Saccharicrinis fermentans DSM 9555 = JCM 21142: one gene and its partner. The protein of the gene in region 1 interacts with the protein of each later gene in a pairwise test. Links are inferred from orthologs where the notes say so. Each region holds a gene or a part of one and is shown in the gene's direction. Other genes may lie near its edges.

The links.
Region 2: the proteins of topA (region 1) and CYTFE_RS0102870 interact in binary tests that used the Escherichia coli proteins (3 or more experiments, as listed by UniProt). The link is inferred for Saccharicrinis fermentans DSM 9555 = JCM 21142 from one-to-one orthologs.

The regions. Positions count from the first base shown.
Region 1 is NZ_KI912107.1:4,916,166-4,924,839, forward strand. What follows is about bases 2,690-5,799. They hold topA (type I DNA topoisomerase), read left to right. Parts: upstream 2,690-3,081; coding sequence 3,082-5,517; downstream 5,518-5,799. Other genes in these bases: CYTFE_RS0120340 (transglycosylase domain-containing protein), read right to left, coding at 2,690-2,696; CYTFE_RS0120350 (arginase family protein), read left to right, coding at 5,565-5,799. Also shown: DNA repair protein RadA, read left to right, coding at 1-121; more of CYTFE_RS0120340, read right to left, coding at 336-2,689; more of CYTFE_RS0120350, read left to right, coding at 5,800-6,692; CYTFE_RS27465 (PorP/SprF family type IX secretion system membrane protein), read left to right, coding at 6,889-7,836; porK (T9SS ring complex lipoprotein PorK/GldK), read left to right, coding at 7,877-8,674. UniProt on the Escherichia coli protein: Releases the supercoiling and torsional tension of DNA, which is introduced during the DNA replication and transcription, by transiently cleaving and rejoining one strand of the DNA duplex.
Region 2 is NZ_KI912107.1:665,234-670,720, forward strand. Bases 1-2,706 are described here. They hold CYTFE_RS0102870 (IMPACT family protein), read left to right. Parts: upstream 1-897; coding sequence 898-1,515; downstream 1,516-2,706. Other genes in these bases: CYTFE_RS0102865 (NigD1/NigD2 family lipoprotein), read left to right, coding at 1-546; CYTFE_RS24715 (PAS domain S-box protein), read right to left, coding at 1,530-2,706. Also shown: more of CYTFE_RS24715, read right to left, coding at 2,707-4,139; CYTFE_RS0102880 (COG3014 family protein), read right to left, coding at 4,417-5,487.

The DNA.
Region 1 (8,674 bases):
ACTAGGGTTCGAACAAATTATTATCCCAAAATTTACCAAAGGATTAGATTTAGTGAAATATGATATACAAGTTACGCAGGTAAGTAAACTTGAAGAAGCCTTTAAATTACTATTTGCGTAATGAGAAGGAAGCAGATTTTGGTTGTAATCATAAAAAAAAAGAGGCGATTTCTCCAGTGAAATTGCCTCTTTTTTTTTATGATTCATGAATAGGCTTGTTTAAACCTGAAGAATACATTAGAAGATGTATTATGGATTAAACATGCTGGCCAGCATGTCGCTAGCGTGTTTAATCCACTGTTAACGCTTATGTCGAAGTTCTGATGAATCATCTGTTAAAAGAATTCTGATTCGTCGCCGTTGGTATATGTATTTTCATCTATGTCCTCTTCATTATTGGTACCGTTATTGTCATCGCAGTCCAGTGTGAGGTTGAAGTTGATAGGTTCTTCGAAAATATCTTCTTCGCTGACTTGTAGCGTCTCGTCAGCGTATACTTTTTTCATATATAAGGCCCAGATAGGCAGTGCCATATTGGCGCCTTGTCCAAGCCTGATACCATCAAAGTGAATATCTCTATCTTCGCCCCCTACCCAAATACCGGTGGTGAGGTTTGGAGTGACACCTATGAACCAGCCATCTGAGTGGTTCTGGGTGGTGCCTGTTTTGCCTCCAATTTGTCCGCTGAAATGGTAGGTGTAGCGTAGTCGTTTTCCCGTTCCATTATTGACCACTCCTTGAAGTAGGTTTAACATTAGATAGGCTGTCTGTTCGCTGATTACTTCTTTCTTTTTAGGGGTGAATTGACCAATGACATTGCCATAACGATCTACTATTCTTGAAATCATCATAGGCTCAATACGTACTCCTTTGTTAGCGAAGGTGCTGTATGCACTTACCATCTCATTTAATGAGAAGTCAGGAATGCCCAGACACAGCGAAGGTACAGCGTCCATAGGACTGAGGATTCCCAGCTCATGAATCATATCTCTGACAGCTTCTGGATTGTATTGCTTCATTACCCATGCCGATATGTTGTTGTTAGAATTGGCTAAACCCCATTTTAAAGTAACCATCTCTCCTTTTTTACGCTTACCTGCATCACGGGGAGTCCAGGTTTTTCCATCTGGTAAAACAAATGTTTGAGGTATGTTAGGAACCAGGTCGCAAGGAGTGTGTCCTTCTTGCATGGCCAAAGTATATACAAGGGGTTTGATGGTTGAACCTACCTGTCGCTTTCCTTTGGTAGCCATGTCGTACATAAAATATTTAAAGTTGGGACCACCAACATAGGCCTTCACATGTCCATTTCGTGGGTCAATAGAAAATAAACTTGCCCGTAAATAGTGCTTGATATGTATGATGGAATCCAATGGAGTCAAGATGGTGTCTTTCTCTCCTTCCCAAGTAAATATTTGCATGTTAACAGGCTTCCGAAAGGATTTCATGATGGAATCTTTGTGAATACCCTCTTTACGCAAGGTTCTGTATCGCTCTGAATTACGAATAGCTTTGTTGATAATATTTTCGTATTGTTCCTCGCTAATTTTATGGGTAAATGGAGCCCTGCTTCTACCTTTTTTTTCTTTAAAGAATGCCTTTTGCAGGTTGTTGGCCAGATGATCGTGTACCGCACTTTCAGCATAGGTTTGCATTTTATAATTTACAGTGGTGTAAATTTTCAAACCATCCCGGTATATGTTGTACTTGGTACCATCTGGTTTTAGGTTTTTGTTGATAAATCCGTACATAGGATTATTTTCCCATTCGACACTGTCTGCAATGAATTTATTGTGCAAATATGGTGGGTAGTTTTTTCTTTCCGGTTTACCTGCGTTTAACGTTAATCGGATGTATTCGCGAAAATAAGGGGCAACCCCTTCTTTATGATCTCGTCTTCTAAATTTGAGGGTGAGAGGAATGTTTTTCAAGGAGTCATACTCTTCTTGTTTAATAAATTGTGCTTTGCGCATCTGATTTAAAACAACATTACGTCTGAATTCGGTGGTGTCTCTACGTCTTACGGGATTGAATAAGGCCGGATTTTTGAGCATCCCAATTAATACAGCAGCTTCCTCTATTTTGATGGAATCTGTGGTGACACCAAAAAATGTTTGTGCGGCCGACTGTATTCCGTATGCATCGTATATGTAACCTACTTTGTTGAGGTACATCGTTAATATCTCGTTTTTGGTGTAGCTTCGTTCCAGTTTGACGGCAATGACCCACTCGTTAAGCTTTTGTAGTCCTCGTTCCCAAATATTTTTAGCTGGCTCGTGAAACAAAAGTTTCGCCAATTGTTGGGTGATTGTACTACCACCTCCTGATCCTTTATCTCCCAGAAGAACTGTTCTTATGGCAACCCTTGCCAAACCTCTGGGGTCAACTCCTGAGTGATCATAAAAACGTAAATCTTCAGTGGCAATGAGTGCATTCACGATGTAAGGTGAAAGCTCATCAAAATCTACAAAGGTCCTGTTTTCTATCGCAAAGTTGCCCAGTACCTCATGGTCCTCTGAAATAATCTCAGTGGCAAGACTGCTTTTGGGGTTCTCCAATTCCTCGAATGAAGGCATGACTCCCAAAAATCCCATGGATATCAGAAAAAATAAAAGAAATATTGAAAGCAAGCCTGCTATGATGCTTCCCCAAAACCATTTGAGCAGTCTTTTAATTCCTTTGTTGTTTGTGCACATAATTGTTGTTTGTTGAAAATTTGGCGTAAAATTAGCAATTTTACTTATATACTGGTTTTTAATGTAAATTTATTCTTTTAAACGCTAATTTACGCAAAAAGTTATATGTTTGATATTCTTATGTGATTGAATGATAGATATTAATGTATTTTACTTGTGGTGTGGTTAGGCTGTAGCTTATGAGAACTTTAAGGCCTTTTATGATGTCTTTTGTTTTTTGAACGGGCGATCTATTGAGTATTGTAAGGATAATTTTTTAAATTTGACACTTTTATAAAGGTTAACGGTAAAATGGCTTAGGTTATCAAATTCATAGTTTTGTGGAGCCGGTGAAACCTTGTAAAGTTATATATAGATATAATTGAGCGTTAATATATTATAGTAAATGGCTAAAAAAAGTAGTATTAGTGAAGAGAACTTGGTGATTGTTGAGTCTCCTGCCAAAGCAAAAACTATTGAGAAATTTTTAGGCAATAATTTCTTGGTGAAGTCGAGCTATGGACATATTCGAGATCTAGCAAAAAAGGATTTTGGCATTGACATAGCCAATAACTACTTACCTAATTATGTGGTTTCAGACGACAAAAAAGAGGTGGTCAGGGAGCTAAAGAAGTTGGCTAAGAGTGTGAAGACTGTATGGCTCGCTTCCGATGAAGACCGTGAGGGGGAGGCTATTGCATGGCATTTGTATGACGAGTTGGGACTGACTCCTGAAAATACAAAAAGAATTGTTTTTCATGAGATTACAAAGTCAGCCATTTTAAATGCAGTTGAAAATCCAAGAGATATAAATATTGATTTGGTTAATGCGCAGCAGGCACGTCGAGTACTGGATCGTCTAGTGGGTTTTGAGTTATCTCCAGTGCTTTGGAAGAAAGTGAAACCTTCTTTGTCTGCAGGTAGGGTTCAGTCTGTGACTGTGCGGCTGATTGTAGAAAGGGAAAGAGAAATATTTGCTTTTAATCCCAAATCATCTTATCGGGTTACAGCTGTTTTTAATGTAACAAATGCTGATGGTCGGGTTTCTGAGATGAAAGCAGAGTTGTCTAAGCGTTTTGCAACCTTAGAGGAGACAGAAGTCTTTTTAAATAAATGTAAGGGGGCTCAGTTTAAAGTTTCGGATATAACTAAAAAGCCTTTAAAGAAAACGCCAGCTGCACCTTTTACAACATCTACTTTGCAACAAGAAGCCAGTAGGAAATTGGGTTTTTCGGTTGGACAAACCATGTCGGTTGCTCAAAAATTGTATGAAGCAGGTAAGATTACCTATATGCGTACCGACTCGGTAAACTTGGCAGATACGGCTCTTAAAATGGCCAGTGAGCAGATTACTGGTGTAATGGGTGAGGAGTACCTGAAGATAAGAAAGTATCAGACCAAAAGTAAGGGCGCGCAGGAGGCTCATGAGGCCATCCGTCCCACAGAGCTGAATAAACCAACTGTCTCTGGTTCGCAACAGGAACAAAAGTTATATGAACTTATATGGAAACGTACGATTGCTTCGCAAATGAGTGATGCCCGCCTGGAGAAAACAACCGTGCAGATTAAAGCTGACGGTGTAAGTGAGCATTTTGTGGCAAGTGGTGAAGTAATTCAGTTTGATGGTTTCTTAAAGGTGTATTTACAGTCTTCGGAGCATGATGGGGAGACTGAGGGCGAAGAAGATGCTGGATTATTGCCCCCAATGAATGTTGGCGATCAATTAATGTATGAGATGATTGAGGCGCGGGAGAGATGGAGTCAGAAACCTGCCAGGTATTCAGAAGCGGCACTCGTAAAGAAATTAGAAGACTTAGGTATTGGCCGTCCGTCTACTTATGCACCAACTATTTCTACCGTTCAGAACAGAGGTTATGTTGTGAAAGAAGAACGTGAAGGAAAGGAAAGAGCTTATCGTTATCTGGCATTGAAAAATGATGAGATTTTTTCTGAACAAAAGACAGAGATAACAGGAGCCGAAAGAAATAAGTTATTTCCAACGGATGTGGGAATGGTGGTAAATGATTTTTTGATGCGTTATTTTCCCAATATCGTAAGCTATGATTTCACTGCAAAAGTGGAGATGCAATTTGATGAAATTTCGTTGGGAAAAATAGTGTGGAATGAATCTATTGATGAGTTTTATAAGAGTTTTCATCAACAGGTGGAGGAAACATTGGAAACATCGGAACGAAATACTGGAGAACGGCATTTAGGTGAAGATCCTAAAACGGGTAAGCCCGTCATAGTTAAAATTGGTCGCTATGGTCCAATGGCTCAATTGGGTGAGAGTAGTGAGGATGAGGAGGTTGAAAAACCGAAGTTTGCATCTTTGCAAAGAGGTCAACACCTGGAAACAATTACATTGGAGGAGGCCATCAGGTTGTTTGATTTGCCCCGAGACCTGGGTCTTTATGAGGATAAAAAAGTAGTGGTTGGTATTGGTCGTTTTGGTCCTTATGTCCGTCATGATGGAAAATTTGTTTCTCTGAAGAAGGGAGTGGATGATCCTCTGGAAATAGAATTGGACAGAGCAATTGTTCTGATTGAAGAAAAAAGAAAAGCAGATAAAGAAAAGTTTATCAAGAGTTTTGATGAAGATCCGGAAGTGCAAATTTTAAATGGCCGTTGGGGACCGTATATTTCTTACCAAAAAAAGAATTATAAGATACCTAAGGATACTGATCCTACGAAACTTTCGTTTGATGATTGTCAAAAGCTTATAAAGAACGGTGGTAAGAAACCTGTAAAAAAAGCAGCAACAAAGAAAACGGCAACAAAAAAAACAGCCACTAAAGTTGCGGCAAAAAAGACAAGCGCCAAAAAGAGTACAAAAAAATAATTCAGAAAATATTTATAGTGCAACTGAGCGATTTTTTTGACCCGATCATGGAAACAAAGACATATAATAATTATATGTCCGGGGAGGATAGTCTCCTTAGTCAAATTAAATATAGTGCAGTTGAGGACTTCGATAAAGAGTTACTCTCTACCTTTGAAGTAGCTCTTGTTGGGATTTCGGATGGTAAAAATTCCCCTGGTAATGAAGGGTGTGCATATGCCAGTAGTGAAATTCGAAGAAATTTGAGATCACTGCGAAGTATATCAAAGCCTCTGCAAATGATTGATTTGGGAAATATAAAGGGAAAATCCTTAAACGATAAGTATTTTGCTCTTCGCGAGGTGTTCGCCATTCTTTCTTCTCTAGATATTGTAGTTGTTGTTATTGGAGGAGGGCAAGATTATTTTTTACCATTAGTGAAAGGATTGTCCGGATATCAGAAAGAGTTGGCCATCTCAGTCATAGATGCTAAATTAGATTTTGATTTAGGTAGGGGTGACTTTAACGCACAAACTTTTTTGACTCAGCTGGGGAACGATTTTGTAGATAATATTTTTCAGTTAAATTTGTTAGGAATACAAAAATATTTGGTGGGTGAAAGTCAGGAAATACAATTAGATGATTTACATTGGGAATATATCCGTTTGAAAGATATTAGAAATGAAAATATTCTTGCAGCCGAGCCGTTGTTGAGAGATGCTGATTTGGTTAGTTTCGATGTGGGTGCCATACAAAAAGAGTATATGCCCTATTTTTCAAATATGAATGTGAATGGTCTCACTGGATATGATGCCTGCCGTTTAGCATGGTATGCTGGTGTAGGTGACCGTTTAAAAGCGTTTTGTCTTCATGAATATAATCCACAAATGGATAAATCAGGCAAGGGGGCAATGTTATGTGCACAAATAATTTGGCATTTATTAGATGGTATGTCTCAGAATATGAGACAGCTATCCTCGTTGGAAGCAGAACAGTGTAAAATTTCTGTGGTTCATTTACAAGATTTTGACATAGACTTACGTTTCTATTCAAATAGAGTTACTAACAGATGGTGGATTGAAGTGCCATGGAAGAATGGTGTTAAAATGTTGGCTTGTGAAGAAAAAGATTATCTTTTTGCTAAGAATGGTGAATTGCCCGATAAATGGTGGAGATTCTTTCAAAAAGATATTTAGTAGTCTGTTGGCATTACAAAAAAATTAACATGTTTAACTTATAAAAACGAAACCTTTATTGTTGAATTAAAGTATACGAACTTGGTTTTTAACCGCAAAAAAGATGAAGCTTAATTGATAAGTTTCAATGCTATAATAAGATATAGTGATAAGCAAAAAAAACTAGAGTTCTTTGGGTTTTTTATAACTGAAGTAAATGTTTAGGAGAATTCTGATTTTTGTTATATTTTGTGCGGTCGCTGAAAGTGTTGAGGCGCAATATGATCCACAGTTTAGCCAGAATATGTTTAATAAACTGGCCGTTAATCCGGGTTTTGCGGGAGCTACTGGAGATGTGAACTTGGTGGCTCTAAACAGAAACCAGTGGACTGGAAATTTGGCCATAAAAACAACGGTTTTTAGTGGTGATATGCGAGTCAAGTTTTTTAATTTGAATTCTGGGATAGGATTGAATTTCATAAATGATGAAATAGGTAATTTTACTAATCTTACCATGAATTTGAATTATGCTTTAAAGTTTGAAATGGAAAAAGGGACATTGTCTTTTGGAATTAATTTCGGTTTGTTAAATCAAAGTTTGAAAGCATTATGGACCTTGGATGCTGTTGAGGGTGACTATTACAATGCGAATGATCCTAATGTTCCGACTTCTGATGTGAATGGTTCTACCTTTGATGCAGGAATAGGTGTATATTATAAGGAAAAAAAATATTACCTAGGTGCTTCATTATCACATCTTAATAGTCCGAAAGCAAACTTTAAGGAAGAATTTAATTTTAAAACAAGTGGAACATTTTACCTCTTAGGAGGGTATAACTATAAAATTGAAGATACTTCGTATGAATGGTTGCCTTCTTTTTTCTATAAAACGGATGGCAGGAGTTTTCAGATAGATGTAAATACTTTGGTGAGATATAAAAAGAGATATTGGGGAGGACTCAGCTATCGTTTTCAAGATGCTATTGTTTTACTAGGGGGGATAGAAATGAAAAACGGAGTACGACTTGGGTATAGTTATGATATAACAACATCAGCAATTGCATCATCAGGCCATGGGGGGACACATGAATTGATGGTGGGCTACAATTTGGATATAAATTTTGATCAACGAACTAAACGCTATAAAAGCGTTAGATATTTATAATAGGCAATAAAATTTTAAAATACCGATAGTCTTAAATATTATGAAGAAAGTATTAGCTCTTAGTGTAATTATAGTCACTATCTTAAGCGGATGTAGTAACTCCGGTGGAGGGGAACTTACCGGAGTAATTGAAAGGGGTACCTTTTATGAGCCGGATCCATATGGAATGTTATTTATCCCCCAGGGAAGTTTTAATATGGGCCCTAACGATCAGGATGCTGCTTGGTCGTTAACTGCGCAGTCTAAAACTGTTTCCATTCGTTCTTTTTGGATGGACGAAACGGAAATTACCAATACAGAATACCGTCAGTATATGAATTGGGTGAGGGATTCCATAGCTAGAAAGCTTTTGGGAGAACAGTTTGAAGAGTTTGTGATTGCTGAGGATGAGTTTGGAAATGAAATAGATCCTCCGTTTTTAAACTGGGATGAACCCATTGAATGGGATAATGAAGAGTATGCCGAGATTTTGGATGAGTTGTTTTTGCCTGAAAATGAAAGGTTTTTCAGAAGAAAAGAAATAGACTCTAGAAAACTAATCTACGAGTATGAATGGGTAGATATGCAACAGGCTGCTAAAAAAACGAATCGTTATAATTTCGACACTAAGCAGTATGAAGGTACTGTATATAATCAAGTAGGTGAGGAAGAGAGTATTAGTGATCGTTCTGCCTTTATCATGAAAGATAATGTGAATGTTTATCCTGATACCTTGTGTTGGATTGCTGATTTTACGTATTCTTTTAATGAACCTTGGACCGAAAAGTATTTTTGGCATGTGGGTTTTTATGAATACCCTGTGGTAGGTATCACTCATCAGCAAGCTACTGCATTTACT
Region 2 (5,487 bases), 4.3 Mb from region 1 along the record:
ATTGATGGTGGCGAGAAGCTAATGGTGGAATCCTTTGATGATGAAGGGGTAGAACTAGATGCTTATGATAGGGTGCTTGCTACTTTTTCCATCAAAGAAACACCAGAGGAGACTATTCTTTATGATTATTTGGTGGAGTTGAAAGGTTTTTACGATATTGACTTTTCTGATATTGTGACCTTAGATGATGATAGTCGCGACACCATTGGAGATGGCTTTATTACAGTAACAGATATGGGTATATCTGAGAATTATTTGAATTTGCAGATTTTTTATGCCCAGCAAAAAGGATCGCATGTGTTTTCTTTGTGTTATGATGCAACTCAACAGGAGGATGGTGAAGCTGTTATTCTAGATCTGTATAATTATTATCCGGAGGAAGAAGAAGATGGTGGCGCTAATTATTATACCTACCAAACATACGATTTGAGTGAGCTTTCTTCTCTGTTAGAGCTGAATGAGGATAATGAAATTGAATTCAGGATAAGGGTTAATAAAGGAGATTCGCAGGAAAAAATATATCAAGTAGTGTATGATCCTAGTTAGCCGTTTACAGTTGGTATTTAATTAGTAAAGGACTGGCAGTTTTTTAGAAATTCAACTTTAACACTGTACTTCCCCTTTTGTCTGAGGACAGAAGGGGAAGTGTTGTTATATAGTCTTTGCAAGAAAACTCCAAATACTGCGTTATTCTCATTTTTGAAACAGTCATTTACTATCAGTAAACTCCTTGGTTTCAAAAATATCGAAAGCCTTGTCTTTGTAGCTTTCTTATCAAAGACAAAGAAAACAGTAGTTTTCTTGCAGCCACTATATATGGTACTAAATTTATATACAAGGCATGCTTGCTTTATTTATCATTGTACTTTTTGTAGATTTGCATTTCTACAAAGAAATATGGGAGAGATTAAAGATAAATATAAGACCATAGCAGCCCCTTCAGAAGGCATATATAAAGAAAAGGGAAGTAAATTTATTTCGTACGCATATCCAGTTTATAGCGAAGATGAAATCAAAGAACATGTGCGTAAGCTAAAGGATGAATTTTACGATGCACGTCATCATTGTTTTGCCTGGCAGTTAGGGACGGATGGTCTACGTTACCGTGCCAATGATGATGGTGAACCATCGGGTACGGCAGGTAAGCCTATCTATGGGCAGTTAAGATCCATGGAGCTGACTAATATTTTGGTGGTTGTAGTACGTTATTTTGGAGGGACCAAACTGGGCGTTCCTGGTTTAATACGCGCTTATAAAGAGGCTACCATAGATGCCATCGCTAATGCCGATATTATTGAAAAAACGGTGGATGATTTATATAGTGTTAAGTTCGATTATTTGGTAATGAATGATATTATGAAGATTGTGAAGGATGAGAATTTGATAATTGCCAACCAAAAATTTGACCTGTCCTGTGAATTAGAATTTAGTATACGTCAGTCCGAAGTTCAAAAGGTGCTGCACCGATTCGAAAAAGTAGACTCCGTTAAGTGTGAGTACCTAAGAACGCAGTAAGATACTATATGTAACTATTTTGGTTGTTTGTAAGGGATTGTAAAGGAAAATTTAGACCCTTTGCCAGGCACTGAGTCTAAACCAATACTTCCTCCTAGTATTTCTACCAAGCTTTGAGAAATAGACAAACCCAAGCCTGTTCCTCCATGCTGCCGCATGATCTGAGGATTCGCTTGCGAAAAGCGTTCAAATATTTTTTTCTGCTCTTGTTTGGCGATGCCAATACCATTATCTTCCACAAAGAACTCAATAAAACGGTCTGTAATGCTGTAGCCAATACAAATGGTACCGCCCTTCGTGAATTTAACGGCATTGCTTATTAAATTACTTAATATTTGTTTTAATTTGCTTTCATCAGTTACAACAAGCACTTTTTCTTCGTCTTCCGGAATGTCTACCCTAAGATGTATGTCATTCTCCAGTGCTTTTTTGTTAAAGAAAGAAAACATGGTTTGCAATACGTCAAAAACATGAACAACAGAATTGTTTACCTGTATTTGACCGGTTTCTATCTTGGATATTTCCAGTACATCATTGATGATGTCCAGTAATTGATGTCCGCTTTTAATAATAACCGAGGTGTAATATTCTCTTTCGGCAGGATTAATGGTTTTAGAAGATAATAGCTCTGAAAAACCTATGATGCCATTCATGGGGGTTCGGATCTCATGAGACATATTGGCTAAGAATGAGGATTTCAACCGGTCGCTTTCTTCCGCTTTTTCCTTTGCCGTGATGAGTTCTTTTTCTGCCAGTTCTTTTGTGGTAATGTTTCTGACGATGGCTAAGGTGTGCTCTTCGTCAAGATACACCATTCTTGATTCAAATATTTGAACCGTATTTTTGAACTGGAGCTCATATTTATAGGTCTCAATGTTTTTGTTATGAAGTACAATGGCTATTTTATCAAGTGTTAACTGGGCGATGTCGGGCGGCAATACCTGGTTTACATTTTTATGAATAAAAATATTTGCTTTCTTAAATAGTTCCGCTTCGTCATTGCTTTGATAGTCTGTTATTTTACCATTTCTATCAAATACAAACATCATATCAGGAATGGCAGACATCAGACTGTTGGTTTTGGTCATGTTCTTTGCCAATCTTTGGTTGGATAGTTTAAGGTTTTCAACCAGTTCTTTCTCTGTGCTTACGTTTGTAAGTGTGCCAAAACCTTTGTGGGGTTTGTCATTTTTAAATAGCATTAAGCCACTACCTAAAATGTATATGGGTTTATGATTGCCTGATTGTAGTTTAAATTCATTTTTCCAAGCGATTCCATCCTTTAGCGCATTTTCCCATCGTTGGGTTATTGTAGGGCGGTCTTCCTCATGGATGAATTCCTTTAAATCAGAAAATTTATTGATGGTGCTTAACTGTTTAAGAATAACGGATGGGTCTCCATACCATGTCAATTCATCGGTGTGTGGATTCCATTCATATATGATGTCTGAAATATGAGTAGCCACCATCCTGAATTGCTCTTCGCTTTCCCGCAAAGACAATTCTATGCGTTTGGTTTCTCTAATATCTTGGGCGATACCATGTATGCCAACAAAGACCCCATCTTCTCCATAGATGGGGCGCATGGAGCTGCGAATCCAGTTGAAATCGCCACTTTTATTTTTTATTTTTATTTCGGAATCAACAGTGCATCCTCGCTTTACACTCTTAAGCGCATCACTAAAGGTGAGGCGGTGGTTCTCGCAGACAAAATCACTGAAGCTGTATCCGATTACTTCCTGAGGATCATAGCCAACCAATAATTTAATGACCGGACTAATATAGGTGCAGATTCCATTGGCATCAATAGAAAAAATGACGTCGTTAATCTTTTCTACCAGGTCGCGGTATTTATTTTCACTGGATTTTAAGGCTTTTTCGATCTTTGTTCTGATGGATATATCTTGTAAGATGCCAATACCCCCGGCGATCTTTTTATTTACAAATACCGGAGCGGCCTTTAAAAGTACATTTGTAACATTGCCACTAGTGGAAGTAAGGTATTCTCCCTCATATTCATCCTCAATACCTAAAAGTGCATTCTGAAGGGCTGGGAGTACTCTCTTATCATAAATCTTGTTTATGTTAAGCCCTAGTAATGCCCTTTTATCCGATTTGAGTATGTGGGCAAACTTTTCGTTTAAATCGGTAATAATCAAATTCTTGTCGAAGTAGAATATGCCAATGGGAGAATATCGAAAAAAATATTTTAGTTTTTCATCTTCGTTCAGCAGTACGTCGCGTGGTATGGTGTTTCTTTGATAATGTTTGGATGCGTATATGATGTCTTCTTCTAGTTGGATCTTAATGATTTCAAGTTGCCTTTTTTTTTCGTCAGAGATGTAGCTTTGTTTTTTGGAATACATGCATAAGCAAGCAAAATTATTGCCTTGTTCGTCAAGGACCGGTACACCATATAGGCATTTTAAACCTGCTTGAGCTTCTAGTGTTTCATTTTTATCTGACCTTTGTAGGTCGTCAATGAATTGACTTTTTGAAGTGTCAATAATTTGTTTGCAAAGACTGTTGCTGATGTTTTTATTGTAAAAAATATTGTTTTCACTTGGCGAACTATAGGCAATCGCTGTTAAGCTATTTTCTTTTAATTCAGCTAATAAAACCATGGAACAATTCATTATTTGGGCATAAATGCCAAATTGTCCTTTCCAACGTTTTAAGAAGTAATTATAGTTGTTGTTTGATAGGTCCACGTCTTTGCTGTAAGCATATTAATTTGCAATGATAGAATTTATAAATACTAAAATACTACTTAATTTGAATACAGTCCAAATTAATTCGATGATGTAGTCCTTTTTTTTGAGTAATGTCATCAATCATCTAAGGAGTGCATTGTTTTCGTTAGCGAAGTATTTGTTATGAGTGTACGATATGCTCTAAAGTTTATTTTGTTTCTATCTGGTGGAAAGTGAAAAAGCTTGTTTTGTTTTTTTCAATATCAAAATGAAAGGTTTCGTGGCGTTGTTCAGAACCATTGACTATCATCTCTATCTGATGGTTTCCTGGTGCTAAAGGTATTCTTGTATAGTGGATGGCATATGGAAGCGACTGCCAGTTTCTGGTGTCTGCTTTTTCGGTGAGTGCATTAACAATACTGATGATGGAGCCCAGGTTTTGGTTTTCTCTGTTGGCCAATGATTCCAGTGCTTTTTTTGTGGCGAGTCGGGCAATGCTATTGGCCATCTCTCTGGTCATACGGTCTTTGAGTGATTGAAATGCGATGGCGTTAATATTTTCTGATAATTCCAGGGGATATTCCTGCTGTTGGGTTCGTAGTATAGCTTGAGTGAATGCAGGTTTTCTTTCTATGTACTTGGGAAAGGCCACCCGAAGAAAGGATAGGTTTTTAAAAGCACCTTGCTCATTTACTCTTCGGTTACCTACGTATACCGGGAAGTTAAAGCCATAATCCTCATTGACAAAAGTAACCCATCCATTTCGGTAGCCTGCATTTGTAAAATTGATACTCCACTCTGATTTAACTGGGCCAAAACCATTCATCCATAAAAAAACAAGCGATCCATCTTCGTTGTCGGAAGGTTTGTATTCTAGTGCGAATAGGTCTTTATAGTAATTATATTCTTGCATAAAACCTATTTGGTATGCAACACGTAGGAGGTCTTTTTTTAATTGAAGGGGGGCAGCAATACTAAATAACTTCTTATAGTCATTTTCATAGGCTTCGTAAGCATTACGGTAGGCTATGAATGCATTGTTCTTATCTCCTGAGGCATCATAAATCATCCCCATTAAATTATGGGCAAAAGCGTCATTGGTGTATTTGTTCTTATTGTTTTTGTATTTGTCGTTTAGCTGTTGTAACTGAATGTTGACTCTTCTACACTCTACCAGTGCTTCTTCATAATTTTTAAGCATAAGGTAATTGAGCGATTTGTAATAATGAACCATTACGATTTCAAAATCTTCTGGTTTGTAGGGGCGTACCATGGGGTT